DNA from 4 places in the Bradyrhizobium sp. USDA 4454 genome. Region 1 is predicted to be linked to each of the others. Evidence: riboswitches for the same ligand, from Rfam matches in the RefSeq annotation. Region 1 holds a riboswitch; each other region holds the start of a gene.
The links. Region 1 has a riboswitch for cobalamin ahead of ACVIW0_RS37525 (TonB-dependent receptor). Riboswitches for the same ligand answer to the same signal wherever they lie in the genome.
Positions count from the first base shown of each region.

Region 2: linked by a shared signal. The riboswitch ahead of metE (5-methyltetrahydropteroyltriglutamate--homocysteine S-methyltransferase) and the one ahead of ACVIW0_RS37525 (TonB-dependent receptor) in region 1 are both predicted to bind cobalamin.
Region 3: linked by a shared signal. The riboswitch ahead of ACVIW0_RS34905 (TonB-dependent receptor) and the one ahead of ACVIW0_RS37525 (TonB-dependent receptor) in region 1 are both predicted to bind cobalamin.
Region 4: linked by a shared signal. The riboswitch ahead of ACVIW0_RS06860 (ribonucleoside-diphosphate reductase subunit alpha) and the one ahead of ACVIW0_RS37525 (TonB-dependent receptor) in region 1 are both predicted to bind cobalamin.

Region 1 is NZ_JBTRCN010000001.1:8,048,814-8,056,156, forward strand. Features, by position in the region: gene ACVIW0_RS37510 (ABC transporter substrate-binding protein) at 1-345, opposite strand, end outside; gene ACVIW0_RS37515 (ABC transporter ATP-binding protein) at 345-1,118, opposite strand; gene ACVIW0_RS37520 (FecCD family ABC transporter permease) at 1,115-2,158, opposite strand; cobalamin riboswitch at 2,271-2,468, shown strand; partial or broken gene ACVIW0_RS37525 (TonB-dependent receptor) at 2,578-4,843, shown strand; gene ACVIW0_RS37530 (hypothetical protein) at 5,007-5,180, shown strand; gene ACVIW0_RS37535 (hypothetical protein) at 5,343-6,590, opposite strand; gene ACVIW0_RS37540 (MFS transporter) at 6,764-7,343, shown strand, end outside.
Region 2 is NZ_JBTRCN010000001.1:1,705,559-1,712,901, reverse strand. Features, by position in the region: gene hemN (oxygen-independent coproporphyrinogen III oxidase) at 77-1,429, shown strand; gene metE (5-methyltetrahydropteroyltriglutamate--homocysteine S-methyltransferase) at 2,146-4,491, opposite strand; cobalamin riboswitch at 4,590-4,791, opposite strand; gene ACVIW0_RS07710 (nodulate formation efficiency C protein) at 5,922-6,836, shown strand; gene ACVIW0_RS07705 (hypothetical protein) at 7,291-7,343, opposite strand, start outside.
Region 3 is NZ_JBTRCN010000001.1:7,491,954-7,499,296, forward strand. Features, by position in the region: gene ACVIW0_RS34900 (PepSY domain-containing protein) at 1-537, opposite strand, end outside; gene ACVIW0_RS34905 (TonB-dependent receptor) at 540-2,822, opposite strand; cobalamin riboswitch at 2,929-3,123, opposite strand; gene ACVIW0_RS34910 (CobW family GTP-binding protein) at 3,210-4,187, opposite strand; gene ACVIW0_RS34915 (amidohydrolase family protein) at 4,135-5,625, opposite strand; gene ACVIW0_RS34920 (ABC transporter ATP-binding protein/permease) at 5,832-7,343, opposite strand, start outside.
Region 4 is NZ_JBTRCN010000001.1:1,470,826-1,478,168, forward strand. Features, by position in the region: gene ACVIW0_RS06850 (hypothetical protein) at 1-1,072, opposite strand, end outside; gene ACVIW0_RS06855 (radical SAM/SPASM domain-containing protein) at 2,027-2,908, opposite strand; cobalamin riboswitch at 4,272-4,487, shown strand; gene ACVIW0_RS06860 (ribonucleoside-diphosphate reductase subunit alpha) at 4,585-6,522, shown strand; gene ACVIW0_RS06865 (ribonucleotide-diphosphate reductase subunit beta) at 6,513-7,343, shown strand, end outside.

The sequences.
Region 1 (7,343 bases):
CGGCACGGTGAATTCGACGAGATGCAGCCCGTTGGCCTTGAGCAAGTCACGCGTCGCGCGTTTGTCGAACAGGCTGACGACGACGATGTCGGGTTTGAGCAGCAGCACGTCTTCGGCGCCGCCGGACAGAAGCGGAAAGTGTCGCGCCTGCTCGGCAGCCCAGGATTGCCAGGCATCGCGCGAAAAGCGGCTCAGGCCAATGATCTGGTCCGGGTCGGCCAGCGACAGCACGAGCTGGTCGCTGCAAACATTCATCGAGACGATGCGCGGTCCGGCGGCGGACACGGCACCACACGACACGATCCATGCCGCCGCGGCCAAGGCTGCGAGACGCCACGCGCGCATCAGACGTCGGCCCAGGGCACGATGACCGCCTCGCGCTCGAATTCAGCGCGGTAGGCACTGATCCGGAACACGCTCGCGAGGACGCTCCCGGACAACGCTTCCACCGGCGCGCCTTGTGCCGCCAGCCGCCCCTCCGACAGCACCAGCACATGATCGGCAAAGCGCGCGGCCAGGCCGAGGTCATGCGTCACCACGATGACAAGCACGCCGGTGTCGGCGACGTCGCGCAGCTTCTGCATCACGTCGATCTGGTGGCGCGGATCGAGCGAGGCGGTCGGCTCGTCGGCGAGAATCACCGGCGCCTCGACCGCGAGCACGCGCGCCAGCGCGACGCGGCTGCGCTCGCCGCCGGAGAGCTCGGTGACGCGGCGATCACTGAACTCCGTGACGTCGACCGCCTGCATCGCCCGCAGCACCGCCTCCATATCCTTCGGTGACAGCCGCGCCGGATCGGTCGCGCCATGCGGATAGCGGCCGAGCGCGACGATATCGCGCGCCGGCAACGGCCAGTGCACCATGTGTCCCTGCGGCAGATACGCAAAACGTTTCGCCCGCTCGCGCAGCGGCAGCGAGGCCAGCGCATCGCCGCCGATCCGGATCTCGCCGTCGGATGGAATCAGTCCGGCGAGCGCGCGCAGCAGCGTGGTCTTGCCGGCGCCGTTCGGTCCAACCAGCGCGACCAGATGGCCGGCAGCGAGCGACAGCGAGATATCGTGCAGCACCTTGCGGCTGCCGAGCGAGGCATTGAGCGCGGTGGCGGAGAGCAGCGTCATGCCACGCCTCCACCGAGCGCGCGGCGCTCGCGCATGATCAGGTAAAGGAAGAACGGCACGCCAATGATCGAGGTCAGCACGCCAACCTTGATATCCGTGGTCGAGGGGATCATGCGCACCGCGATATCGGCCGCGAGCAGCAGCGCCGAGCCGGTCAGCGCGCTCGGTACCAAGAGCCGCGCCGGATCGTGCCCGATCACGGGGCGCATCAGATGCGGCGCGACGAGGCCGATGAAGCCGATCGTGCCGGTCACCGCGACCGCGCCGCCGACACCGAGCGCCACGCCCGTGATCACCAAGAGCCGCAGCCGTCCGACATCGAGGCCGAGGCTCTGCGCGGCCTCCTCGCCGAGCGTCAGCGCGCGGAAGGCGCTCGCCTGGCTGAGCAGGATCGCCGCGCCCGCGACGATGAAGGGCAGCGCCAGCGTGACATGCTGGAAGCTGCGGTCCTCCAGCGAGCCGAGCAGCCAGAACGCGATCTCCAGCACCACGAAGGGATTGCTGGAGAGATTCATCACCAGCGCGGTCGCAGCTCCCGCGAAGCTCGAGATCGCAAGCCCGGCAAGAATCAGGATCAACAGCCCGGCATTGCGGCCGGCGATCGCGAGCAGCGCGAAAACCGAGCCGAAGGCGGCGATGATCGCCACCACCGGCAGCGCGTAGGACCGCACATCGGCGAGGCCGAGCGCGATCACCAGCACCGCGCCGAACGCCGCCGATTGCGGCGCGCCGAACAGCGACGGCGAGGCCAGCGGATTGCGCAGCAGGCCCTGCAGCGCCGCGCCCGACAGTCCGAGAATGCCGCCGATCGCGAATGCCAGAATGGTGCGCGGCAGCCGGATCTCGCGCACGATCACCTGCGCGACGTCGCTGTCGCCCCCGAACAGCGCCTCGATCACCGCGAGCGGCGGCAGCCGCACCGGCCCGATGCCGAGCGAGACCACGCACAGCAGCAGCACGAGCGCGAGCAGCGCCGCGGTGGCGCCCCACCGCCGCCGCGCCGCGACCTCGGCCGCCAAGGCAAAATCCTGCACGCTCATCTCATCCATGCTCTTACAGCGATCGCCGTGGCAGACAAGCGACACCCGACAAAAACCGTGGCCGTGCGGCCGGTGCCCGACTTCCGCCGGATTGACTTTGCTGCGCAGCCGAACCCTAGATGACCATGACGGTTCTTTCATGAGATGAAAAGGGAATGCGGTACGGGGAAACTTCCCCAACGCCGCGGCTGCCCCCGCAACTGTATGCGGTGAATCCTTCGTCACAGGCCACTGGGAATCTCGGTCCTGGGAAGGCGACGAAGGGTAACGACCCGCGAGCCAGGAGACCTGCCGTCAGCCGTGGTCACACGCGAGGATGCCGGTCGGGGAGTACAGGCATGAGCTTCACCTGATGCGGCAAGCACGACGGTGAGGCTGCTTCGCGGTGACGTGCCACTGACGTTGCCGAGGTCTCGTCCATGTTTTCCTTCCCACCCGATCGGCGCCGCGCGCTTCTGCTCGCGTCGACGATGATCTTGCCGACGATCATCGTCTCAACGGCGCGGGCGCAGCAGGCGCCCGTTCCCGATCAGCTGCCGGCGATCGAAGTCAGCCGATCCGGTGACCAGAACGTTACCCGCGCCAAACCGCCCGCTGACGAGACCCCGGCCCCGCGGCGCCCGGCGCCGGGCACCACCCAGAGCAGCCATGCGGGTAGCGGCGCCGGATCGAGCTCGGCTGGAGCCGGCACGGCCACAGGCACCGGCGGCAGCAGCGGCGGCCGCCAATTCGCCGGCATCGTCGGCTCCTCCTCGACCGTGATCACGGCCGATGACATCGCGCATTCGCCGTCGCAATCGCTGCCCGAGATCCTCGCGCAGGTGCCGGGCGTGCAGTTGCAAACCCCCTATGGCGGGCCGAACGGCGCCAAGACCTCGGTCGACCTGCGCGGCTTCGGCGCGTTTGCGACCGACAACACGCTGTTCCTGCTCAACGGCCGCCGCCTCAACGACGTGGACAAGGCCGGCTTCGATCTCACCACGATCCCGCTCGATTCGATCGAGCGGATCGAGATCACGCGCGGCAACAGCGGCGCAGTGCTGTACGGTGACAACGCAGTTGGCGGCGTGGTCAACATCATCACCAAAACCGGCGCCGGTGGTCCGCCGGCCACGATGCGCGCCGAAGCCGGAGTTGGCTCGTTCAACACCCGGATGGCCGCGGTCTCCGCCGCGCTGAGTGCAGGGCCATGGTCGACCTCGTTCTACGGCAACGGCATCAAGTCCGACGGCTACCGCGTCAACAATGCGCTCGATCAGCGCAACGCCATCGGCACCGTCAACTACACGGCATCAGATTTGACCGCCTTCCTCACCGTCACCGGGAGCGACCAGAAGCTCGGCCTGCCCGGCGGACGGCTGGTCGATCCGTCGATCGGCGTCAACGAGCTGCTGACCGATCGTCGCGGCGCGGCGACGCCGTTCGACTACGCCAACCAGCAAACCGCGAGCGTCACGACCGGCTTCACCAAAACACTGGTGAACGGCGTCGACCTGATCGTCGACGGCGGCTGGCGGCAGCGCGAGACGCAGAGCGGCTTCTTCGGCACAGTGCCGACCATCAGCTTCGCCTCGACCTACAATGACGCGGCGTTGCAGACCTGGTCGCTGACCCCGCGGCTCAGCGCCAAGACCATGATGCTGGGCATGCCGTCCACGATCCTGACCGGCATCGACTACTACGATTCGACATTCCGCGAGGCCCGCGGCGCCTATCAGGGCGTCGACCCCACCCACGTCTACAACATCGGGCAGCAGAGCGTGGCCGGCTATTGGCAGCACACGCTCGGCCTGCTGCCGACCACCGATTTTTCCTATGGCGCGCGCGTGCAGAATACCAGCGTCTCGGCGCGCGATCGCTACGATCCGAATGCGCCGTTCGCCTTCGACACCCAGGCCGCGCCCTTCGACAGCAACGAGACGCAATACGCATTGCATGTCGGCGTCGAGCATCGCTTCACCAATATTTTCTCGGTGTTCGGCCGCGCTGCGCGCGCCTTCCGCACGCCCGATGTCGACGAGCGCGTTGCGTCGGGGCCGGCCTTCGATCCGGTGACATTCGCCCCGATCCCGCAGAATTTTCAGCTCAAGACGCAAACATCTGAAGACGTCGAAGCCGGCTTCCGGGTCAAGACCGATCGCTTTCAGGTCCAGACCAGCATCTATCTGATGGATCTCGATAACGAGATCCATTTCAATCCGGTGCTGTTCTACAACGTCAACCTCGATCCGACCCGCCGCTACGGCTCCGAGACCAGCACGTCACTCAAGGTTAGCGACACCGTCACCTTGCGCGGCGGCATGGCGATCGCCCGCGCGGTGTTTCGCGAAGGCATCTGGGCCGGCAACGACGTGCCGCTGGTGTCACGCACGACCGGCAATCTCGGCGTGACCTGGAATATCTGGCAGAATTATCTGGTGTTCGACGCTACGGTGCGGGCCTGGAGCTCGCGCATCATGGACAACGACCAGGCCAACACCCAGAGCAAAAATCCCCGGCAACGCCACCGCCGATATCAAGCTGAGCGGACAGGTCGACCGCTTCTTCTGGTCACTCAGCGTCAACAACCTGTTCAACGCGCTGTATTACGACTACGCCATCGCAAGCACGTTCACGGAAGGCCGCTTCTCGGCCTACCCGCTGCCCGGCCGCACCTACATGGTCAGGGCCGGCGCGACGTTTTAAAGCATGATCCGGAAAAGTGGGGACCGGTTTTCCGAAAAGATCATGCTTAAACAAGAGAGAGTGTGGCGGGATGTGAGCCCACCACACCCTTTCCTCACATGACGAGTGCCCGCAAACTGGGATAGAATTCCGGCACAAGATTTGATCCGCGCAGGGGAAACCGATGGCCAAGGCCGGAAGGATGAGCAAGGACGGCGCCAAGAGCAAAGAGAAGACTGACGACAAGTCGAAGGTGCCTCCGCCGCCTGTATCGAAGCAGGACGACGAGTATTACGAGGATGGCGACATCGCCACGCCGAAACTCGACCGCTACGGCAACGATGACGAGCCGTTGTGAGGGATAAGCGATATATGTCGCATCCCGGCGAAGGCCGGGACCCATAACCACAGGATCGAAATGTTGAAGCGCGCTGTGGCCCCTGCGCGTCGTAACAATCACCGCTGGTGGTTATGGGTCCCGGGTCGCGCTTCGCTTGCCCGGGACGACGTGGGGATAGGGTTACGCGAAATCCTCGCTCTCTATCTTTGCAATACTCCCGCGATCGAGCAGATGCGCGCCGAAGCCGCCGCGCGCCAGCGATGAGGCGATCGGCGGCGAGGCCAGCAGCAGGGCGGTGGTCATCGCCAGCGGCAGGGCGCTGAGCCAATCGAGCCGCACCGGCGTCAATTCCTCGGTGCTTGCCCGGTAGAGGCCCCCGCCCGCGGCGATGCGGCCGCATTCCCGGATCAGGTCGCGCCGGGTGCCGTCGCGCGATGCGCTGCCGAGCAGCGCCTGCATGGCGAGATGCGTGCGCACCCCGGCGCGGCTTTCGGCCAGCGGCGCCGGCGTCTCACCGAGCGAGACGCGCAGCAGCAGATCGACCAGATCGGTGCCCGACCGGTACGCGTTCATGGGCTCAACCAGCCGCGGGTTGCAGTCGATCAACAGCGGCGCCGCGCTGTCGAGCGGCATGATGACGTCGACCGAGAGCGCGCCGTGCCAGCCGAGATGCGCACCGATGCTCTCGAGCGCGGCGCGGATCGCCGGCCGGCTCACGCTCTCCTTGATCGCCTCGCCGCCGCCGACCCCGGCCGCGATTTGCCGGTAAGCGTGGAAGCCGACCAGCATGCCGCGCGAGAAGACCGACTGCGCCTTCTCGACAGTGCCGGTGATGAGATCCTGCGCCAGCACCTCGCCGGCAAAGTCGCCGGCGGAGTCGAGATCGTAGAGCGCGCGGTTGAGATCACCGGCGTCGCGCACGAACCAGATGCCGCGGCTCGCGGTGCCGACCGACGTCTTGACCACAGACGGAAACCGCAGGCCGTCGCGCAGCTCGTCGGCCGAGTTCACGATCCGGGTCGGCGGCTGCGGCAGGCCGAGTTGGTCGAGCAGGCGGCTGAAGCCGGCCTTGCTGTGCACGGCACGATAACTGGCGAAGTCCGGCAGTGCGAGGCCGGTATGCGACGTCAGCCGGGGCGCGGCGCGGGCGTACAAGAAGCCCTGTTCATGGGTCGGCAGCAGCACGTCGAAATGCTGCGACGCCAACAGGCGCTCGACGAAGCCGAGATAACCGGCCGGATCCGACCGCAGCGGCGGACAATGGTGATATTTGCGGACAAAGCGGGAATAGCGCGCCAGGCACCAGCGCGAGGGGTCGCAGACCTCGACGTGATGGCCGGCCAGTCCCAGGATCGTGATCGCCTCGCGGCCGGAGGTGCTGGAGCCCTCCGACACCAGCACGCGGAGCGGCTTTTTGGCGTCGATCATGGCCGATCATCACCGCGCCGCCGCACTTTGTCGCCGCCTTTAATGCCGCATGTGTCGATCCGGCACGCCCGCGCCGGGGGCAGCCATGCGCCTGCGTTCATGGACAATTAGCGGCCAGTCTCTATTTTCGGCCGGCCCTGCCGGGCTTTGGAAAAAGTGGGGTTGTCACAGACATGGTCGACATTTTGGCCGCACCGCAGCAAGCGAAGGCCGACGGCGCGCTGCGCACGCTGACCGGGATTTCGGTCGCCCATTGGGTCAGCCATTTCCACATCTTCGTGTTGCCGATGCTGTTCCCGTTCCTGAAGCAGCAGCTCGGCGTCGGCTATGTCGAACTTGGCCTGGCGCTGACGGTGTTCGCGGTGGTCTCCGGACTGACCCAGGCGCCGATCGGCTACCTCGCCGACCATATCGGCGCGCGCAAGATCCTGCTGATCGGGCTGACCGTCGGCGGCTGTGCGCTGATCGGGCTCGGCCTGCATCTCAGCTACACCTCGCTGATCGCCTGCGCCGTGCTGCTCGGGCTTGCCAACAGCGTCTATCATCCGGCCGACTACGCCATCCTCTCGGCGCATATGGACGAGACGCGGATGGGCCGCGCCTTCTCGATCCACACCTTTGCCGGCTTCCTCGGCGGCGCGGTGGCGCCCGCGATCATGGCGGCCCTCGTCGCCTCGGCCGGCGGCCTCGGCGCGCTGATCGTGGCCGGCGCAGTGGGACCGCTGGTGGCGCTGTTCCTGATCGTGCTCGGCA
Region 2 (7,343 bases), 6.3 Mb from region 1:
GATATTTGAGGCAGCGCAAAGCTTACCATGCCCCCGTCCGATAATCGGGCGCCCAGAGAGCGAGAGAGGCATCGCAATGCGACCGGACCTAGCACAATCCTACGGGCAGCACCGAGTACCGCGCTACACCAGCTATCCGAGCGCCCCTCATTTCTCGGCATCAGTTCGGGAGCTCGACTATCAAGCTTGGCTCAAGTCCCTCGACGGCCAGCAGTCCGCCTCTATCTACGTGCACGTGCCATTTTGCCGAAGCATGTGTTGGTACTGCGGCTGCCATACATCTGTCACGAAACGCGACGATCCGATCGCGATCTATACGGCTGGATTGCGCACTGAAGCCTACCTCGTTGCAGAAGCCATTGGCCAACGACAGGCAATCTCTCATATCCACTTCGGCGGCGGCACGCCCACGATCCTGACACCTGAAGCATTCGCCGATTTGGTCGGCTCGTTGCGTTATTCGTTCGCCGTCCTGCCTGATGCTGAGATCGCCGTGGAGATTGATCCCCGCATGTTGAGCAATCCGATGGCCGAAGCCCTTGGCTATAGCGGGGTCAACCGGGCAAGCCTTGGCGTGCAGAGCTTCGACCCGGTTGTCCAACAGGCCATCAACCGCCCGCAGAGCTTCGAACAGACCGCAATTTCGGTCGAGCGGTTACGCCACGCCGGTATTTGCCGGATCAATTTCGACCTGTTGTATGGGCTGCCCGGGCAGACGGTCGATTCGTGCCTGGATACCGTCGGCAAATGCCTCGAATTGTATCCGGACCGATTTTCGGCCTTTGGTTACGCGCACGTTCCGACCTTCAAGAAGCATCAACGCAAGATCGACGAATCGACTCTGCCTAACAGCGTCGAGCGCTATCGCCAATCCGAAATGGTAGCTCACACATTGGTTGACGCTGGATACGTACGCGTAGGCCTCGATCACTTCGCCCTACCGCATGACAATCTCGCTGTGGCGGCGGAGCAAGGCAGGTTGCGCCGCAATTTCCAGGGATATACTGACGATTGCGCAGGCGCGCTTATTGGCCTCGGTGCCAGCGCCATCGGCCGGCTGCAGCAGGGGTTCGTCGCGAATGCTGTCTCAACCAAGGATTATCTCGCTCGCATCACCGAGGATCGGCTCGCGACGGCCAAGGGCTATCTACTGACTGATGATGATCGCTATCGGGCGGAGATCATCGAGCGAATTATGTGCGACATGACAATCGATCTCTCCGAGACGTCTCGCCGTCACGGCAGGGATCCGGATTCGGCCGTTGTCGATCATTCCCGGCTTGAAAGTCTTGTCGCAGATGGTGCCGTCGTGTTCGACAATGGCCGGCTTTCGGTAGCCGGCGGCGCCCGGTTTCTGGTCCGGAGCGTCGCCTCCGCCTTCGACGCTCACCTCGCTCGGTGCGGAGCTACGCACAGCGCGGCTGTCTAATCGTGTGAACGGCGGGCGTGCCAGTCTGGTCAGCCCGCACTTCAGCCACCAGTGAGTTGGCTTATCCGCGGTTCGGACCGATCTCGTGATCGTGGAGCATCCTGTTGTCCATCACTTTCGTGGTCGAGTGTCGATCTGTTCATCCATTCCAAAGAGTTACAAACCTTCGCCAGAGTGGAACGGGACAGACTGCCTGCGCAGCCAAATCAACAACAAATCACTCATGCATTGGTTGCTTGAGTAATGCTTGCTGTCGCGCTTACTCGCATGGTAGCGCCGCTTTAGCGGCAGGAAGGCGCCGTTAATTGCACTTCGCCTCGGTTGACACCAAGAGGGCCGGGCGTCGCCAGCCGCGGTCTTCGCTCGCCTCGGCAATCCGTTGTGAACGCGGCTCATCGCGGACAAACCTTAGTCTAGTTTTCCAATACTCAACTACGTTGGTCGCATACCACAGCATGATTGAGCCACGCTGAGCCGTGCTTTAACTTTGGTTCAGATTTACGGCGAATGTCCTCGCCGGCAATCGGACCATCGGCTGTCCTCCCTGCGCCGGTGGAAGTCGGCGATGTGTCAGCGTCGCTCCCCTCAGACTTAACTTTCGCCCGGCCCGCTAAACGCGGCCGGGCGTTTTTTTGTCCGAGCTCGGTCGAGATGATCGAGAGCGCAAACGCGCTATGAGCGGATCAGCGTCCTGGAGGAGAGAGCCAAGCGCAGGATCAAGGACCTGGCCGATCGGATGCTGCGCGCAGTTGCCGGGCGGCGGCGACCATATTGATCAGCGCCGGGCGAACCTCTTCCCATTTGCGCGTCTTCAGACCACAGTCCGGATTTACCCAAAGCTGCGAGTCCTGCAACCGCTGCCGAGCCAATGTTATCAGCTCCTTCATTTCCCCTGCCTCGGGAATGCGGGGAGAATGGATGTCGTAAACGCCCGGCCCGATTTGATTAGGATATTTGTAGCTCCTGAACGCGTCGAGCAGCTCCATCTTCGAGCGCGACGTCTCGATCGAGATGACATCCGCATCCATTGCAGCGATGGCGTCGATGATGTCATTAAACTCCGAATAGCACATGTGCGTATGAATCTGGGTTTGATCTGCAACGCCTGATGAGCATATCCGGAAGCTATCGACGGCCCATTGAAGGTAGGCCGCCCACTCCGATCGGCGCAATGGCAATCCTTCGCGGAGGGCCGCTTCGTCGATCTGGATCATGCCCGCACCGGCTATCTCGAGATCACGGACTTCGTCGCGGATCGCCAGTGCGATCTGCCGGCAGACCTCGCCTCTTGGAATATCATCGCGAACAAATGACCAATTCAGGATCGTTACTGGTCCGGTCAACATCGCCTTCACCGGCTTACTGGTGAGTGATTGCGCGTAGAGCCACCAATCCACGGTGATCGGCTTTCGCCGCAAAACATCGCCAAACAGGATCGGTGGTCTGACACAGCGCGAGCCATAGGATTGTACCCAACCATTCCTGGTAAATGCGAACCCGGCGAGTTGCTCGCCGAAGTACTGCACCATGTCATTGCGCTCAAACTCGCCATGCACGAGGACGTCCAGCCCAATGTCCTCCTGCCAACGCAGAGCGCGCGCGGTCTCCTCCTTGAGGAACTTGTCGTATTGCTCGTCGCTCATGGCGCCTTGCGCATGTGCTGCGCGGGCGTTACGGACCTCTGGGGTTTGCGGGAAAGATCCAATCGTCGTGGTGGGAAAGGCCGGTAGTCCAAAGCGTTTGCGCTGGATCTCGGCCCGACGGACAAATGGGCTGGCGCGCCGGCGCATGGCCTGGTCAATCGCTCGCATCCGTACCGCGAGATTCGCATCGCGGATCTTTGGTGAAGTCCGACGGAACGTCACGGCCGACTCCGATTCAGCGAGACTTTCAGCAACATTCTGATCACCCGCGAGTGCCCGCGCCAGGATCGCGAGCTCACGCATCTTCTGTACCGAAAAGGCAAGCCAGCTCTTGAGATCGGATGCAAGTCCGGTCTCGAGTTCAACGTCGACGGGCACATGAAGCAGCGAGCAGGATGGAGCGATCTGGACGCGATCCCTGCCTAGCTTCGCGATGGCGGGATCCAGTTGCTGGCGGAGCGTCGACAGGTTCGACCGCCATACATTTCGTCCGTCGATGACGCCGAGAGACATGATGAGGTCGCTTCGCCGGGCAGCAATGATCCGGTCCAACAGGTTCGGCGCGCGAACCAAATCCACGTGCAGTCCGGCAACGGTCATGTTCAAAGCTGTGTCCAGATTATCGCCGAGATCGCCGAAATAGCTCGCGACCATGATCTTGACGTCGGGTACTTCCTTGGCGAGCCGATCGTAGACGTGCAGCAAAGATTTTCGCGCCCGCTCCTCCAGATCAAGGACCAGGCAGGGCTCATCGCATTGAACCCAGTTTGCTCCCCGCTTGGCTAGCTCTTGCAGAACCTCGACATAGACCGGTATTAGCTCGTCCAGGAGCGACAGTGGCTGGAACGCAGGATCCGCACTCTTGCCAAGCTTCAAGAATGTGACCGGCCCGATCAGGACGGGGCGGGTCTGAAATCCGAGGGCTTTGGCTTCCTCGTACTCCTCGATAGGTTTTCGCGAGGACAGGCGGAACGTCTGTCCCCGACGAAATTCAGGGACCATGTAGTGGTAGTTGGTGTCGAACCACTTGGTCATCTCCTGTGCGGGCGCGCCATATCCGCCCGATCCGGGGCTGCAACTCGCATTCTGGCGGTCCCACTGTGAACCGCGGGCCATCTCGAAGTACGTCTTGAGTGAAACCGGCTCGATTTTCGACGCGTAGACTTCCGGGATGGCCCCAACCATGACAGAGGTGTCGAGCACCTGATCGTACAAAGAGAAGTCGTTGGACGGAATGACGGTGACACCGAGGGATTTTTGGCGGGCCCAGTTCGCAGCGCGCAGGCCAGATGCGTCCTCGAGCAATTGCTGTTCACTGATTGCGCCGGCCCAGTAACTTTCAAGCGCGCGTTTGAGCTCGCGTCTTGGACCGATCCGAGGCGTTCCAAGCGTGGCGACCGGAAGGGAGAGAAGAGACATAGCGCTAACCCCGTAGTTGGGGGCAAAGGCCATGGCGGACGCAAGCACGCTCGCCCGAGAGCGGCTGCTTGGCGTACCACCGGGACACCCCGCCCGTGGACGTATATGTGGTCGAGGCAGGTCTCCTGGCTCGCGGGTCATCGCCACTGTCCGGCCTTCCCAAAGCCTCACGGGCTTAAGTGACTTTGTTGGACAGCGGCTCGCCGCTTACAGTTGCGGGGGCAGCGCCGGCCTGTTCACCGGCTTCCCTCTTAGCTCCGGATCCAGCGGGACCGGAGAACCTCTACGATTTCGATTATCTGCAACAGACCTCTTCCGTCAACCTCTCAGATGACTCTCTCACGTCAATGCTGCCATCATCGGTGACTGAAATGGCTATTTGACATCGAAAGTGGACCACGAGTGGAAGCTCTCTCCAATATAGGTCTCAAAGGAATTGTCGAAGGCGCAAGTCGCGCGCTTCGAGCGTGCTGGCATTCGGTCTCTCGGCAGTCGAGAAGGGCCGCCGGGGGCAAAACGCCGCAAACCGTCAGCATGCCCGGCGCGCATGTTGATCTGCGTGCCAACCAATCCTGGTAGGCGACTTGCGGTCTGTGATGCCGATAATGCGCAGGAACGCATATCGATTCGCCTCAACGAACACTGAGAAACCCCGCAATGAAAATGGCTGTTTGGAGCGCCGTTGGCGTCTTTGCTGTCACCATCTTTGCGATCGGCCTGTTGGGGCGATTGGTGAAAGCGTTCATGAATCAATCCGTCAAACAGATGCTCTCGAGAATGTTGAGCAACTCGAGAGGAAGTTAGCGCGATACTTGATCGTTTCTCGCTTGCCGGCCCGATTCCACTGGAAACAGCGGCTCATCCAACCATGAATGCGGAGCCGAAGCAGCTGGACGATTGACTAGATTGCACCATCGTGCGCGTAGGCAGAAAACGCGCACACCATATCATCTGCCTGCCTGACGATGAGCTTCCGAACGATTCCGTACGCCCGGCAGTGATGACCGACTTTGGCATATGATCATTTGCGAGCCGATAGAGATCGCAGGCGTTCGGGTGACAACACCAGACCGGACGGTTCAAGACCTTTCAAAAATTCTTCCCGATTCCTCATTCGTAAATCTGCAACGGCCTTCGCTTGCGCCTCGAGGATCGGCTCCACAAAAGCTGAACAAGCCCGCGCGGATCGGCTGAATGGAAACATTGAAACGAGCGCCGTCGGAAAGCCAACAAACATTGCACGAATCTGGCGCGATTTGCCGGCTATTTCCTGGCACGAAGGATGCAAGCTCCGGGATGCCCAGGCTTCTCCCCCTGGGCAGGTCCAGCACAGCAGATTGAGGTTGTGATTGGCCCACTGAAGTTAGCGGCGCGTGACATCGAGGGGATAGCGCCTGCTCGCGCGGGACATCGCAGGCGCCCGCGTCACGTTGCCGCTAACTTCTTCCAATCGAGGACAGATTGAAGGCTGCCGCTTTGACGCGCAGATCAAAACCGATGGTTCGGCCGTGATGAAGAGAATGTCTGCAAGGCACGTGCATCGTCTCTGTCAATGGCTGATTTTCCTTGCTGGGCTGGTTGCGGCGGCCAGCAGTGCCCGAGCCGGCGAAAACGCGCTCGTCGAACGCGTCAAGTCAACCTGGCGAGCACGAGACGGTGAGACAATCGAGCACATTGTCTCCAAGGTCTCGAAAGTGGCGCACTTCGTCCCTCGAAACTGGGGAATCGCCGAAGGCATCGACCACACTGAGTATGTTTATCTTTCCTGGACCAGACATCAGGATAACAGTTCAGACGAACATTACGTTATTACCTGGAAAGTCGGGACCGACGGAAAGATTGAAGTTGCGTCTCCCTATGCAAAGCCCATCGAATTCGGCTGGCGCGCCCTGGCGCTTTCACTCATCGCCAGTGAAGTCACCGACGGCGAAAAAGACGCAAACCTTGGTTTTCTGCATAATCCGGCCAATTTCAACTTTGTGACGACCGCGCAGGGCAAGCTCGGAGATCTTCTCCGGCACGGCCGTTGTCATATCATCGAACCTGTTGTCGTGGATTACGTTACGGCGGCGAATGACAAGCCGACCGAGAAAGCGCACCGGTGGCGCGTTCTGCTGCTGGTGAACTGCAACATACCAGGCCCCCGCTACTTTACCGAAAATGGGGTCATCACCTTCGAGAAGCGCGAGGGGCACAATTGGGAGCCGCAATCTTTCCTTGCCAAGAGGATTGCGACTTTTCCTCCCGGCTCCTGGTTCCATCACATAGAGCCAAACGAACGGAACGCATTCAAGGGGGTGCGAAAGGCCTCGACAAATGATCGGGATGGCAGCGTTACTCCTTGAGCGCTGAGCGCCTCGGGGCGACAGCAGGCCCATGCGCTGGAGAATTGATGCGCCCAGCTATGCCAGCAGGAGGCAGGCCTCGCTCCGGCCTGCAAGCCCCAATCGGGAAAGCCAGGCATCAGGATGGCTCTTGCCCCTTCAGACGAGTAGCCGCGGCGGAACTGGTACAAAAGCCACATGCGAGCTCTCGCCAGAGCGCCATGCCATCCTTCACGGACCAAGCGAGGCGATGCTGACGCCAAGCCAGATCCGGCGTGCGCGCCAGCGCATCGCGCGACCAACAAGCACCCGCGGGAGCGAGTGCAGCGACGAGACCGGATTAAGAGGGACCCCGGGAACGGGGCAGTGATAGCGACGCCGGCATCCTCGATGGCGGCGGGCCCCTTTCCCGAGTGCCCCCGGCGAGGAGCTCCACAGCCGTGCTGCGAGGGTCGAAGATCGAATTGAGCCTGATCTAAATTTCCTCGCGCGCATTCGTCTGCGCGTCATAGATCTTGATTTGAAGCG
Region 3 (7,343 bases), 560 kb from region 1:
CTCGCCGCTGGGCGAGGAGACGTAGAGCTCGGTGACATCGGGATCACCGAGGCCGATCAGATAGAGCGGCCGCATCGGATCGAAGCGTGCGGTGACCGACCATTGGTCGCGCGTCACCGTATCGCGCAATTGCGGCCGCACCGCATGCGGATGATGGCGAGCGACCGCGAGTGCCTGATCCGGCGTGACATGGTCGATGACAGCACCGTCGATCGCCGAAATGGTGACGGCGCCTCCCTTCCAGCCGGTCACGCGATAGACTGGCGTGTCATCCATCATCGCGAGACGGAGATCGCGGGGATAATGCTCCATCTCCGCGATCGCCATCGCCCGATCCGGCGTGACCTGCACCTTGCCCCACGAAATGACCGGGAGCGCGGCAAGTCGCTCGCTGTCGGTGAGGCGCGGAAACGCCACATACATCATGACGAGGCCGGAGATGAACCACATCGCGAACAGCAGACACGTCGCAATGCCGATCCAGCGATGGATGACATACAGCCATCGCCGCCCGCGCCGGATCAGAGCGTTGCGCATGATCAGAACTTCACGTTGACGGACAATTCGGCGGTGCGCGGCATGCCGAGCAGCCACTGTCCGGTGCCGTTCGCGGTGACCGCGTAGACCTTGTCGAACAGATTGTAGACGCGGAACGCGACCGTGGTGCGGTCATCCGGTTTCCACCTGATGCCGCCGTTGACGACGTTGTAGCCGGGCCGCAACTGGGTGTTGGCAAGGTCGGAGTACATGGCGCCGACGATCTGCACGCCGCCATAGACCGACCAGTTGGGCGCGAAATCCCAGGTCAGCCAGACGTTCGACACCTGCTGCGGCACGTTGACCGGAACATTGCCGTTGTAGCTGACGATCTTGCCGCCGACCACCTGGCTGTTGTTGTCGTACCGGGCGCGCAGCAGCGCAAGATTGGCATCGACGCGCCAGCCGTCGTTCAGCGCGAGCCCGATCGAGCCTTCGACGCCGCGGGATGATTGCTGGCCGATCTGCAATGCCAGGCCGGCGGTCGGATTGCTCGGATCGGGAATCGTCAAGCCGGTCTTGACGATCTCGTAGCCCGCCAGCGTCCACTCGCCGCGGCCGCCCCAGAACGACTGCTTGACCCCGATCTCGGTCTGCTTACCGGTCGCGAGTTGAAAGGTCTTCTGCGAGGTCGACAGCGAGATCAGGTTGCTGACCGGATCGACGCCGACCGCATACTGACCATAGAACGCGAGGTTCTTGATCGGCTCATAGACGAGGCCAGCGCGCCAGCTGGTGCCCGACAGCGTGGTCTCAAAACTGTTCGCCGGCGTCTTGTAGTCCGTCCGGTCGACTTCGGGGCGGTCGTACCTGACGCCTGTCACGAGCGACAATTGATCGGTCAGCGACAGACGATCCTCGGCGAACAACGCATACTGATTGACCATCGCATTGAAGCCGGGCGTGGTCGCCGTCGTGGTCGCGAAGAACGACCCGGGATCGAACACGTAAGGATTGACCGCCGACGCGCCGCCATAGGGCGAGTTGTTGGTGTGGGTGAAGTCGATCCGGTTGACGTCGAACCCGGCGACGAACTGATTCGCGAGCCCGAACACATGACCGCTGAAGCTTGCATCCATCCGGTTGCCGAGTTGCTCCTGGTCGTGGAAGATCTCGATATAGCTCGTGCGATCGATCAGCCGGGTGTTCGGATTCCAGGTGTAGTTCTCGATGTCGCGCCAGTGCCGCTCGCTGGTCAGGTAATACAGCGTGTTGTTGAGCTTGATGCCGTCGATGACGTCCCACTCGGTCTTGAACTGGGTCCAGCTGTCCTGGTAGCGGATCGCGCTGTCCGATGCGTTGTAGTTCTTGGAGCGCAGCGCGTCCTGGATCGCGCCGCCAACCAGCGGCGTGCCGAAATAGCGCGACGGGCTGCGGTCGCCATAATCCTCGGCCAGCGTGAAGGCGAGATTGTCCGAGGCCTGCACCCGCACGGCGGCGGAGACCACCGCGTTCACGGTCTTGTCGCGATCGACCCAGCCGTCCGACATGTTGCCGGTGGCGTTGATGCGATAGGACACATTGGGATTGACCGGACCGGCGCTGTCGACCGAAAGCCGCCGCGTCATGTTGCTGTCGAGCGAGACCTCGGCCTCGTTGTAAGGTGTGCTCTGCGGCTTCTTCGGGATCACGTTGATAACGCCGCCGATCGCGCCTTCGCCGTACAGCACAGAGGCCGGGCCGCGCAGCACCTCGATGCGCTGCGTCGACCAGGTGTCGTAGGGGAACGTCAGCGTGCCGGAGCCGATATAGAAGCGCGTGCCGTCATACAAGGTCATCACCGAGTTGCTGCCGGCGAAGCCGCGGGTGCTGAATGACAGGCCGCCATTGCCGGGCGCCGGTGTTGCGATGAACCCGGCCGCGTTCTGGGTAACGGCATCGAGCACATTATGCTGGCCGCGTTCGGCGATGGTCTGCGCCGTGACGATCTCGACGCTGGCCGGCGTCTGTAGCGGCGTCAGGTTGAGGCGGCTGCCGGTGCTTCCTTGCGTGGTGGCGTTGAGCGTCGGCGATGCCGTCCCCGATGTGCCCGACGCTGCAGCACGCGGTGGGCCGTCCGCTGCCGCTGACGGCGCGGGTCTGACGCGCGGCCGCGACGCCGCCGCCAGGTTCTGGCCTCGCGCCGCAGGCTTCGGCTTCGCTGAGGCCGAGGGTGCGACCTCGATCGGATCGAGCGCGGTGGGTGGCGGTGTTTGTGCTGAGCCTTCGGCCGGCAGCAGCAGCGATGACAGGGAGCAAACGAGACCGAGGCGCCATTTGCGCGCAACGGGAGCGGACGGAGACATGAAAACGACTCGCGGTAACGTGGCACGTCACCGCGAACGCGGACAGGGCCTTGCCGAAAGGGCAGTGCTCCGATCCCACCAGGACGCCCCCGCCCGATGTGCTCGCGTGTGACCACGACTGACGGCAGGTCTCCTGGCTCACGGGTCATCGCCTGTCGACGCCTTCCCGGACTGAACAGCCCAGTGGCAAATTGACGAAAGGCTCGCCGTTTACAGTTGCGGGGACAGCTGCGGCATTGGGGCACCCCCGCACCGCATTCCCTTTTGATCCCCGAAGGGAACCGTCGGCAAAAACGATAGGTGGTGCGGGATGGGCTGTCAATTGGTGGGCCGTGCATCCTTCGAGACGCCGCTTCGCGGCTCCTCAGGATGACGGGAAACTCCGCTTCACTCCGCTTCGACGCATCCCTGCATCACCTCATCGATCTCGGCGCGCGAGAGCGCACCCATCTCGGCGATGAACACGATCCGCGTGCGTGGCACGCCTGCTGCCGGCACGCCGCCGGCAGCCAAGGTCGCGCGGCCGCCGGCGAGTTGAAATACCGTCAGCCGTCCGGGCTGCTCGACCGTTTCGAACAATCCCTTCGCGCGCGCCAGCTTCGGCGCCAGTTTGCCGATCGCCTGCTGCAAGCGCGGCAGCCGCACCGGCCGCTCCGATGTCCAGCTCAGCGTCTCGAACCGATCGGACACCGGCCGTCGCGGTGCGGTCTCGCGCGGCGCCGGATCGAGATCCGCGGGAAACAGCAGCTCCGTCGGCACCTCGCCGTGCAGCGCATCGACGATCACCGCCGCCGGACGCACCGCGCGCACGGCGTCGCGGATCGCGGCGCACGCGGCTGCATCGGCCAGATCGACCTTGCTCAGCGCCACCACATCGGCGGCCCGCAGCTGCGCGCGCAGCAGCGCATCGTCCAGCGCGGCCACCGGCTGCGTGGCGTCGACCACGCACAGCACGGTCTCCAGCGGCGCCTCCCGCCAGATCACGGGATCCATCAGATTGCGCACAATGTCCGAGGGATCGGCGATCCCGCTGGTCTCGATCACGATGAATTCGGGACGCGGATCACGCCGCAGCAAATTGGCGAGCGTGCGCAGCAGGTCGCCTTCCAGCGTGCAGCAGATGCAGCCATTGCTCAGGCTGACCACGCCATCGCTGCTGCCTGCGATCAGCTCGGCGTCGATGTTGATGGCGCCGAAATCATTCACCACGGCGGCGATGCGCTTGCCTTGCGCATGCGCCAAGAGATGGTTGACGACGGTGGTCTTGCCCGCCCCGAGAAAGCCCGCGACCAGCAGGATCGGGACCGGCACCTCAGCCCCCGGTGACGGGCCGGCGCACCGGCCGACCGGGACGCGCCGCGACATCGAGCACGCCATCATTGATCAGCGGCTGGCCGCTGACCACGAGGTGGCGCACGCCTTCTGCCGGACGGTTCATCGCCGAGAAGGTCGCGCGATCGCTCAGCGTCTCGTAGTCGAACACCACGACATCGGCGTCGGCACCCGCCTGCAGCCTGCCCTTGGCACGCATCGCCGGCGTGCTCGCCGACAGGATCTCGGCCGGGATCAGCGCGCATTTGCGGATGCCCTCGAGCAGCGACAGCTTCTTGCGCTCGCGCACCCATTCGCGGATGAAGCGGGTGAAGCAGCCCGCAGAACGCGGATGCGAGGTGGCATCATCCGGCAATGGCCAGGCATCGCCGCTGTAGGGGCGGCCGTCCGACAGCGTCCACGGCATCGCGTCGGAGGCGATCGCGCCGCCCGGATACAGCACCGCCATGTCGAGCAGGTCGCGGTGATGCGAATTGTTCTCGATATCGAGCACATGCCACAGCACCAGCGCCGAGGGATCTGCGGCTTGCGCAGCGAGCAGCTCCTCGCGGCTGCCGAAACGGTGACCGTCGGTCACACGCTGCACCGAATCGTAACCGAGGCCGTTGCGCTCCTCGAACTTCGGATCGCTGAAGAAGGTCGCTGCCAGCACGGTCGAGCCGGTGCCGTAGGGATAGGCTTCCACCGTGATCGGCAGGCCCTGCGCCTGCGCTTTGGCGATCAGCGCGACACAGCGTTCGATGTCGGTCTTGCTCGACGAGTTGAAGTGGCAGATGTGCATATGCGCACCAGTGGCGCCGGCATAGCCGATCAGGCGGATATAGGCCTCGGCCGCGCTCTCGGGGTCGATGCGCGACATGTAGGCGACGTGGGTGAAGGTCGGCACCGCATGATTGGCGGCGAGCTGGCACACCGCGGTTAATTCCTGCACGCCGGCGCCCGGCGCATAGGCGTTGAGGATGCCGATGCCGATGCCGCCCTCGTTCAATCCATTAGCGAGACGCTCGAGGATGCCGCCGACCTCGCTTTCGGTCGCGACGTTCTCGATCCAGCGGCGATCGCGCATCGCGGCGCCGAACGATTCCAGCGAGCTTTCCGAATTGGATCCGGTCATCGCGCCGATCCGCGCGAACGCCCAGTTGGCGGCGGCACCGTAGTTCAGCACCCGCCCCTGCTCGGCCTGGCGCTTGTACCAGGACGCCACCGGCAGCACGCCGGCCTCGAGGTCGAGCGATGTGGTGACCCCGTCGAATGCCTGCATGCGGTCGGCCGGAATGGTCTGGCCATGCGCGTGCAGGTCGATGAAGCCCGGCGCCACCACGAGCCCGGTCGCGTCGATCTGCCGCTCGGCGCCACCGAGCCCGGTGCCGACCGCGGCGATCTTGCCGTCGACGACAGCGACATCGCCGACCGCGTCCATCCCGCTGGCCGGATCCACCACCCGGCCGCCGCTGATCACCAAACCACTCATCTCGTCACTCTCCGCCTTGTCCAGAGCCGCGGTCCCGGCCGGCCGCTCCAATCAAGGCTTACGTCCCCTCCGACGTCGGGCCAACAGCCAAAAATGCATCGCTTCCATCGCGACGCTCCGACCGGATCGTTGCGACGTGGTGTAGCGCGATCATCTCTCGCGCGATGCGCGAAGGCGGCGTCAATCGGCTTGATCTTTTTGCGCGCTCAAATGCCCTCGAACTGCAGCCGCGCCAGCCGCGCATAGAGGCCGCCCGCGGCGACCAGCTCGGCATGGGTGCCCTGCTCGACGATCCTGCCCTGGTCCATCACCAGGATGCGGTCGCAGGACAGCACGGTCGCCAGCCGATGCGCGATCACAAGCGTGGTGCGGTGGCGCATCAATTCCTCGAGCGCGGTCTGCACCAACGTCTCACTTTCGGCATCGAGTGCGGAGGTCGCTTCATCAAGCAGCAGCAGCGGCGCGTCGCGCAGGATCGCGCGGGCGATCGCGATGCGCTGGCGCTGGCCGCCGGACAGCGTCACGCCGCGCTCGCCGAGCTGGGCGTCGAAGCCTTCAGGCAGGCGGCGCAGGAATTCGGTGGCGTGCGCAAGATCGGCCGCACGCTCGACCTCGGCGTCGGTGGCATCGGGCCGGCCGAACCGGATGTTCTCGCGGGCGCTCGCGGCGAACACCACGGAATCCTGCGGCACCAGCGCGATCCGCGCGCGCAGCTCGGCCGGATCGGCCTGCCGGATCGGCACGCCGTCGAGCGAGATGGTGCCGGATTTCGGATCGTAGAATCGCAGCAGCAGATGGAACAGCGTACTCTTGCCGGCGCCGGACGGGCCGACGATCGCGACCTTCTCGCCCGAACGCACCTGCAAAGACACGCCGTCGACCGCAAGCGCATTGGGCCGGGTCGGATAGGCGAAGCTGACATTGTCGAAACCGACATCGCCGCGTGCCGGCTGCGGCAGCGCGCGCGGCGACGCCGGCGCTGCGATCTGCGGCCTGACGCGCAGGATCTCGAACAGCCGCTCGGCAGCGCCCGACGCGGCCGAGACCTCGCCCCAGACCTCGCTGAGCTGGCCGAGGCCGCTCGCCGCGAACGCCGTATAGAGAATGAACTGGCCAAGCCGGCCCGGGCTGATCGTGCCGACCAGCACGTCATGCGAGCCGACCCAGAGGATCACGACGACGCTGGCGAACACGATGAAGATCACGATCAGGGTCAGCACCGCGCGCGCTTTGGTCGAGCTGCACGCGGCCTGATAGGCCTGCTCGACCTCGCCGGCAAAGCGCGTCCTGGCGAGCCGTTCGCCGGTATAGGCCTGCACGGTGCGGATCGCGTTGACCAGCTCGCTCGCATAGGCGCTGGCATCGGCCAGCGTATCCTGGGCAGTGCGCGACAGCCGCCGCACCCAGCGGCCGAACGCCACCAGCGGAATCACGATGATCGGGATCGCGAGCAGCACGAAACCGGACAGCCTTGGGCTCGTGATCACCATCATCGCCGCGGCGCCGAAGAACAGCATCAGGTTGCGCAGCGCGATCGACACCGACGCGCCGACCGCGGACTTGATCTGGGTGGTGTCGGCGGTGAGCCGCGACACCAGTTCGCCGGAGCGTGCGGAATCGAAGAACGAGGGCGACAGCGAGATCAGGTGCGCGAACACGTCGCGCCTGATATCGGCGACGATGCGCTCGCCGATCGTCATCACCAGGTAGTAGCGCGA
Region 4 (7,343 bases), 6.6 Mb from region 1:
ATTGATCGTAGGGTGCGGCTGCCATCAGGCTCTCGCGATCCGTAGCATCGAAAAGCTCTTCCTGAGCAAAACTCTGTACGGACGAGAAAGCGGGGGCGCGCATTCCCTGCCAAAGTAACGGTGCATCGAAGCAGGAGACCGCAAGCTCTCCGCTCCGCGCCGCGTTGTCGAAAAGCAGATCCTGCGCGACACTTTGTGGGGGAGAATGAGCGGCCAAATCCATTTCACGCCAAACCTCCGGAGCATTGAGATTGCCAGCCAGCAATACGCCCTGATCCGCAGCATTCTCCAAAAGCTGGTTCTCGACAGTCAGCATGGACGAACGCACGGCCGGCTGAGTTGGCGGATGCGAGCCACCTCCTTGTCCTTCTAAATTGTCCTGCCTGACGCCCGCGCGATAGTCGCGGAGTCTGTTCAAAGCGTAGCGGAGTTTCGTGTCTTTCGGGAACAAAGTATCGGCGTGACCGCGCAACTTGTCGGCACTGAGCCTGGCAATGGACAGGGGGCGGAGAGCTGACGCCAACTTCCGAAGACTGCTTGCGTAATTTCCGGCCGTTTTCGCGTCGATCCCTCGACCGAAGCCTGCCTCGGCGGCCTTCCTAATGAGGCGTTCGTCTTCGTCCGATGGACGGTAATGTGTCGCGGTGATCCGAGCGGCGGCGCCAGGCTTGCGGTAGCGGCTGACCATCGACAATGCTGGGGCGATAACCTTATCGTTTGGCAATAGCTTCTTGGCGCAATCGAGCAACGTATCATCATCGAGGGCTGCCATGGATTTGCCATCCTCCTTCAGAGCCTCAGCCAACTTGCGAAGGCGGCGATCGTAAATGCTGATGGTTGTCGGCCCGGGCAGTGGTCCTCGCTCGAGGGCCACACCAGACGCTGCCTGGATCAGGCGATCGTCTTCCTCACTAACATCGTAAAGCTGCCTGTGATCATATATAGGCCCCAGCTGTTGCACGTCTGCGAGCTGCTGCTCAAAGTGGACTTGCTGCGGTTGCGGTTGTTCCACGGTTGTCTCAGACGCAGCGGGACGATTACCGGCAGGGTTGATATTGTCAAATTGGTTCATGGTCGCGTCTCCGCTTGCATCGGTCTCGGCGCCTCGGTACTAGCGGTGGCTGACCAAAACCTGACGTGGCCCCCAAGCACGACAGAGAATGATAGCGAACAAGGGCGGCACCCAAGGCGATGGTGTGTGTTCGCGTCGCGAAAAGGAGAGCGCAGGATGACAAATCCTTCAACTGAGGTTCGAACTGAAATGCGATGCGAGGACCTCGATCCAACGCTCAGCTCGCGATCGCGAGGATCCCAGGCCTGTCATCGTGATGATCGGTCTGCCATTGGCCGAGTTCGCGATTGATGAGAGGAGAGCGTATCGCTCCTTCAGCCGGATAATCCCTCCCCCCATGAGAACGGTCGTCGGCCAATACTGTTTGCGCTATGAGCGTCCTATTGAGCGGAAGATCAGCGTACAATGTCGCAGTTGATTCTGCGGCAGAATCTCACGATGCGCAGGTGATGACCTTCCGGGGAACGAGTTGTCGGATGCCCACATCGCACGGTTTGTGGGAGCTGACGGCACCGGCGCCGCCGTGTGCGGGTTTTCTTGGGACGATCCGCAAGTCGATGTCGTTGTGATCGATCGTGGATGAAATATTCTGTAGCTATTCACCTGGCTGAATTGCAAGCGCAACGTTGGTCGAGTCAAGGCGGGCATGTGGGGCAGGCCCGTTACGCTCTCTTGTACTCTCGAAACTTCCATTGGAGAGCGGTGTTGAATTGCTGAACACGGCAAGGGCTTTTGGATCAATCGAGAGGCACGAGATCAACCGCGAGGCCGAATCGTTCGTCATCCTGCCGGAAAAGCATCTACCACCTCCAGTCGCACCAGTTGAACATAGGCGATCCTCGGGGCTCTCTTACGGGCGGGCCCCGGCTCGTGCATTTCGCCGAAGCGCGCTCTGATCCGCCTTCTGGCACGAGTCCAGCTGGTGCGGCGAGCTTCCATTGGTATCGCCATTCCTCACAGCGCGCGGGCAGGGGCCCTACAGCATTCCGGCTCCGGTTTGGCAAATTCACACGTCCTGCAAAGTAGAAAGCCATCCGTACCGTTCATGCGGTCGGCGATTTCGCTAAAGATCCGGCCTTCGAACAGATCTTCGTACTCGTCGCGCAAAAGATTCCCAATGACATGACGCCGCTCAAAATCCATGCAGCACAAGGTAACATCGCCGTTTGGAAGAAGGACATTCCGATGTTGCTGTTTCCCATTGCATGTCAAAGTGCCGGCGATCGGCTGCCGCGGGGTGATCATTTTCGGATCTATATGTCCTCGCCTGCTACTCAGCGGCCGCAAGCGTTGCAGCTTTTTGGCGGGGATTACATCGGCTAGATCAGGATGGATTTTACCCAGGATCACAAATTGAATCGAGGGAATGTTTGCCTCAATCAGTCGGCGCATGACATTGATGTAGTTTTTTCCGACGAGGCGGCTGTTCATATAAGTGCCATCGTCGGGAACGTGCACGACGAAAGTCTTGAATCGGAGCATTTGCAGACGTCGAACGTCAGTCCTGTTCATTCCAACAAGGGTCGTGAAGATCCGGACGTCGTGGCCGCGTGCGTAAGCATGCTCAACCATCGTGCTGCAATGCGGATGCAACCAGGGTTCCGAATATCCGGAAAAACTAATGCCAGTAGCTGTCGGTACGCGTGAGAGACATTGCTTGAAATCCTGAACACCCAGATGCTTGGCTTGGGATACGGGCCTTTGGCGATCTGCAAACTTGTCCTGGGAGCAATAAGAACATCTGACGATGCAGCCGGTGGTCGTGGTTATCTCCAATACCCGATGGCCGGGCTCAACCACACGCAACTCTTGTAAGACCCTAGGGTATGCCGTCATGTATCTGGTCCTTTCAGGTGCCGGAGCAGGCAATTGCCGCAGATCGAGCGCAGCTAACGCAGCGTCGCGTCTTGCCTGAAACGATCGCAACCGGAGTTTGGACGTTGGGCCAGATGCCTTGAATGAAGCCCGTGCCTTGCCACGCTGGTTTCGACAACAGGCTACAGGAGGACCCGTACGGCGCTCCTCTCTCTGGGTGTCGATTGCCGCCTACCACCATGTCTGCGCCTAGCATCCTCCTTTCCTCCAGAAACACGTCAGCTCGACAGCTCTTAATGTTGTCGAGGAGAGCCGCAAATCGGGCTCCGGGAGGTGCTCGATCCTGAGGACCACATCATCTCCGTGTCGCCGGACCGCGCAGTCAATCGCCGACATGAGACCGCCCAGAGGCGACATACGTTGTTCCGATCGGGTCCGAAATGCCAAGCTTGTTTGCCAAACAGTCGTGGCTTGCGCCGAATCCTGCAACATGACGTCGGGTACGATTCAAGCGCGTCGGGCGTGATCCAGCACGGCCCTGGAGGCTTTCGCGCGTTGCGAAGAGTGCTCTGGGTCGCGATGAGAGGCGCGAACGATCCGGAAATCCTGATGGACGCGGCCGAGTAGGACCAACCTGACTTCTTTGGGCACCGAACAGTAGGCGAAGCCTTTATCGGCAGATCGCGAGAATGGGCCAGACAATTGGTCCGCTACAAACATGCACCGGGCACGTGCCGAATTGATCAGAAGGGCGGCGACCTAGATGCGCCGCGACCAAATCGATCTGCTATGCGCGCCGAACAGCAGCTGTACTGGCTAGAAAGATATTGACCAGGCGATCTCGGTGGGACGGACCTGCTCCTTCATTGTGAGACAAGGCTTGCGCCGACGGTAAATTCACGAAGGGAGCCGGTTTCGTCGCGCTTACAGCGGCTTAGCCGCTGCGAGCTCGATGAGCTTTCGTGTTCTTCAGGGCCCTCAGCCGTTCGAGCAGCGAGATCGCGCGGGGAGCGTCGTACGTCGAGGAGCTGACTGCGTCGGCTACGTCCATGATAGCTTTCCAGCGCCTTAGACACGATTTCATCTGGATCGTTGACGCTGATAGCTTCGAAGATCTTGAGCTGAAGATCCGCTCATACTCATCGGAACGGAAAAAACGGTCTCAGAGCCTTTGGTAGGATCTACGTTCCAGATCAGCATAGACTGATGAATGGTCGGCCGGATTTCTGGATTGATTTGCCTGAACAGCCACAGGTGGACGTGTATGGATATCGGAACATACCGGTGCTCGGCGCCGGCCGCTCCATTCATTGACTTCGCGGTGTCCTCTTCTGAAGCTTGATGTACCCCAAACGAGACTTGACGAATCTCGGCATGTGACGCCTAGATGTAGATCTGTCATGGTTCTTCCATCCTTTATCTTGTAGGACAGGAAGCTAAGAGGGAACCCGGTGCGCCGAACGGCTACTCCGGGGCTGCCCCCGCAACTGTAGGCGGTGAGCGGTTGTCATCATGGGCCACTGGCGCAGAAACGCGCCGGGAAGGTCGACAGCCGCAGCGACCCGCAAGCCAGGAGACCTGCCGCGACAGAACAAACGTCCTCGGGCGGGGTGCCCCGGTGGAGCGCTTGCACTGAGGGACGTTTGTCTCCCTGCAAGTCGTCCGCGGCCCCGGCTCCAAACATCGCGGGGTTGCCGATGTCGCCGTCTTTTGATTTCGATCAACAGGGTCACCTCGTTACACCATCCAGTGTGCGGGCAGCGCACGCACAGGCAGAGCTTGCCCCGCTTCAGCGGTCTGTTGCGCAGCCTCCATCGCTGGCCCCGCTGCCGCGTCCCCTCGCGCCAGCTCCAAAGCCGTCTGACCTTGCCCTTGATCGATCGCGCGACAGCCTCCTGACATCGTTCGGCAAGCTGACATTGACCGACCGTTATCTGCTCGCGGGCGAAGGCGTCCAGGACATGTTTGCGCGGGTATCGTGCGCGTTTGCGGACGATGTTGCACATGCTCAGCGTCTATATGATGCAATGTCCCGACTGTGGTTCATGCCGGCGACGCCGGTGCTCTCGAATGGCGGCAGCTCGCGTGGTCTACCCATTTCATGCTTCCTCAATTCGGTCTCGGATTCGCTCGAAGGTATTGTCGGCGTCTGGAACGAGAACGTCTGGCTTGCCTCCAACGGCGGCGGCATCGGTACCTACTGGGGGAATGTTCGCTCGATCGGCGAGAAGGTGAAGGGCGGTGTCACCTCGGGCATCATCCCGTTTATCCACGTCATGGACGGCCTGACGCTGGCGATCAGTCAAGGCTCGTTGCGGCGGGGCTCGGCGGCAGTCTATCTCGATGTCCAACATCCCGAGATAGAGGAGTTCCTTGAGATCCGGAAGGCGTCCGGCGACTTCAATCGTAAGAGCCTCAACCTGCATCACGGCATCAACGTTACTGACGAATTTATGCATGCCGTGCGAGCCGGGACAGCGTTCGCGCTTCGCAGTCCAAAGACCAGCGAAATGGTTCGCGAGATCGACGCTCGCCAGCTGTGGCAACGTATCCTTGAGAACCGGCTGCAGACCGGCGAGCCTTATCTCTTGTTCATCGACACCGTGAACCGCGCCCTTCCCAAGCACCAGCGCGACCTCGGCCTCAAGGTCTCAACCTCCAATTTGTGCAGCGAAATTACCCTGCCGACCGGCATCGATCATCGCGACGAGGAGCGCACCGCGGTGTGCTGTCTCTCATCGCTCAATCTCGAGACATGGGACCGGTGGAGCGAGGAGCCGGGCTTCATCGAAGACATCATGCGTTTCCTTGACAACGTGCTCACCCACTTCATCACGGTGGCGCCGGAGGGCATGAGACGTGCCCGCTATGCTGCCCTACGCGAGCGCTCCGTCGGCCTAGGTGTCATGGGCTTCCACTCGTTCCTTCAGGCCAAGGGCATTCCGATGGAGAGCGTCCTGGCCAAGTCGTTCAATCTGAACATGTTCCGGAAAATCCGGCGTGATGCCGACGCGGCGTCGGTGACGCTCGCTCGCGAGCGCGGCCCTTGCCCGGATGCGCTGGAACGCGGCGTGATGGCGCGATTCAGCCATAAGATCGCAATTGCGCCGACCGCCTCGATCAGCATTATCTGCGGCGGCACGAGCGCTTGCATCGAGCCAGTCCCGGCCAACATTTACACCCATAAGACATTGTCTGGCGCCATCTCGGTGCGCAATCCGCATCTCGCCAGGGTACTCACGGCCAAGGGCGCCAACACCCCGGCGATATGGCAGTCGATCATAGCGCACGAGGGATCGGTCGCTCATCTCGACATCCTCTCGGAGCACGAGAAAGCGATCTTTCGCACCGCTTTCGAGATTGATCAGCGCTGGATCATCGAGCTCGCCGCCGACCGCGCGCCGTTCATCTGCCAGAGCCAATCGATCAACCTCTATCTGGCGGCCGACGTCGATAAGTGGGATCTCCATATGCTGCATTGGACGGCATGGGAGCGCGGATTGAAAAGCCTCTATTACTGCCGTTCGAAGTCGATCTCGCGCGCAGCGTTCGCCGGCAAAATCAGCGGCCGTGACGAGGCGGAACGACCGCAGCCGCAGCGCACCGACTATGAGGAGTGCCTTGCATGTCAGTGATTGACCTCTCGGCTGTCGATCCGCGCACGTTGATCGGCAAGGGACGGGTCGGCCTCCTGGACTCGACCGGAAGCTATGACGTTGATCGCTATGGCTGGGCTTACGAGTTCTGGAAACGTCAGCAGCAGACCCATTGGATGGGCGAGGAGGTTCCGCTCGGCTCCGACCTCAAGGATTGGGCGTCGGATCGTGTCACTGCCAACGAGCGCGCGCTGCTCACCCAGATATTCCGCTTCTTCACTCAATCGGACATCGAGGTCGGTGACAATTATCTCAAGCGCTACATTCCGATTTTCCAGCCGCTCACTGTGCAGATGATGATGGCTGCCTTCACCAATATGGAGACCGTCCATATTGACGCCTATGCGTTGTTGCTCAAGACGCTTGGCATGCCCAAGGCCGAGTTTGAGGCATTCCGCGGCTATGCGCAGATGCGCGCCAAGGCTGACTACATGCACCAATTCGGCGTCCATACTGTGGCCGACGTCGCTCGCACGCTGGCCATGTTCGGCGCCTTTACTGAAGGCATGGCTTTGTTCGCGAGCTTTGCCATGCTGCTTAACTTTCCGCGGCACAACAAGATGAACGGCATGGGACAAATCGTGAGCTGGTCAGTGCGCGACGAGAGTCTCCACTGCGAGGGCATCATCAAGCTATTTCACGAATGGCACCGCGAAACTGGCGCGGTGACGCGCTCCGTTAGCGACGACATCATCGACGTCGCCAGGACCATGGTGAAGCTGGAGGAAAACTTCGTTGATCTCGCCTTTGGTCTCGGCGAGATCGATGGCATGCGCCCTGAGCAGATCCATGCCTATGTC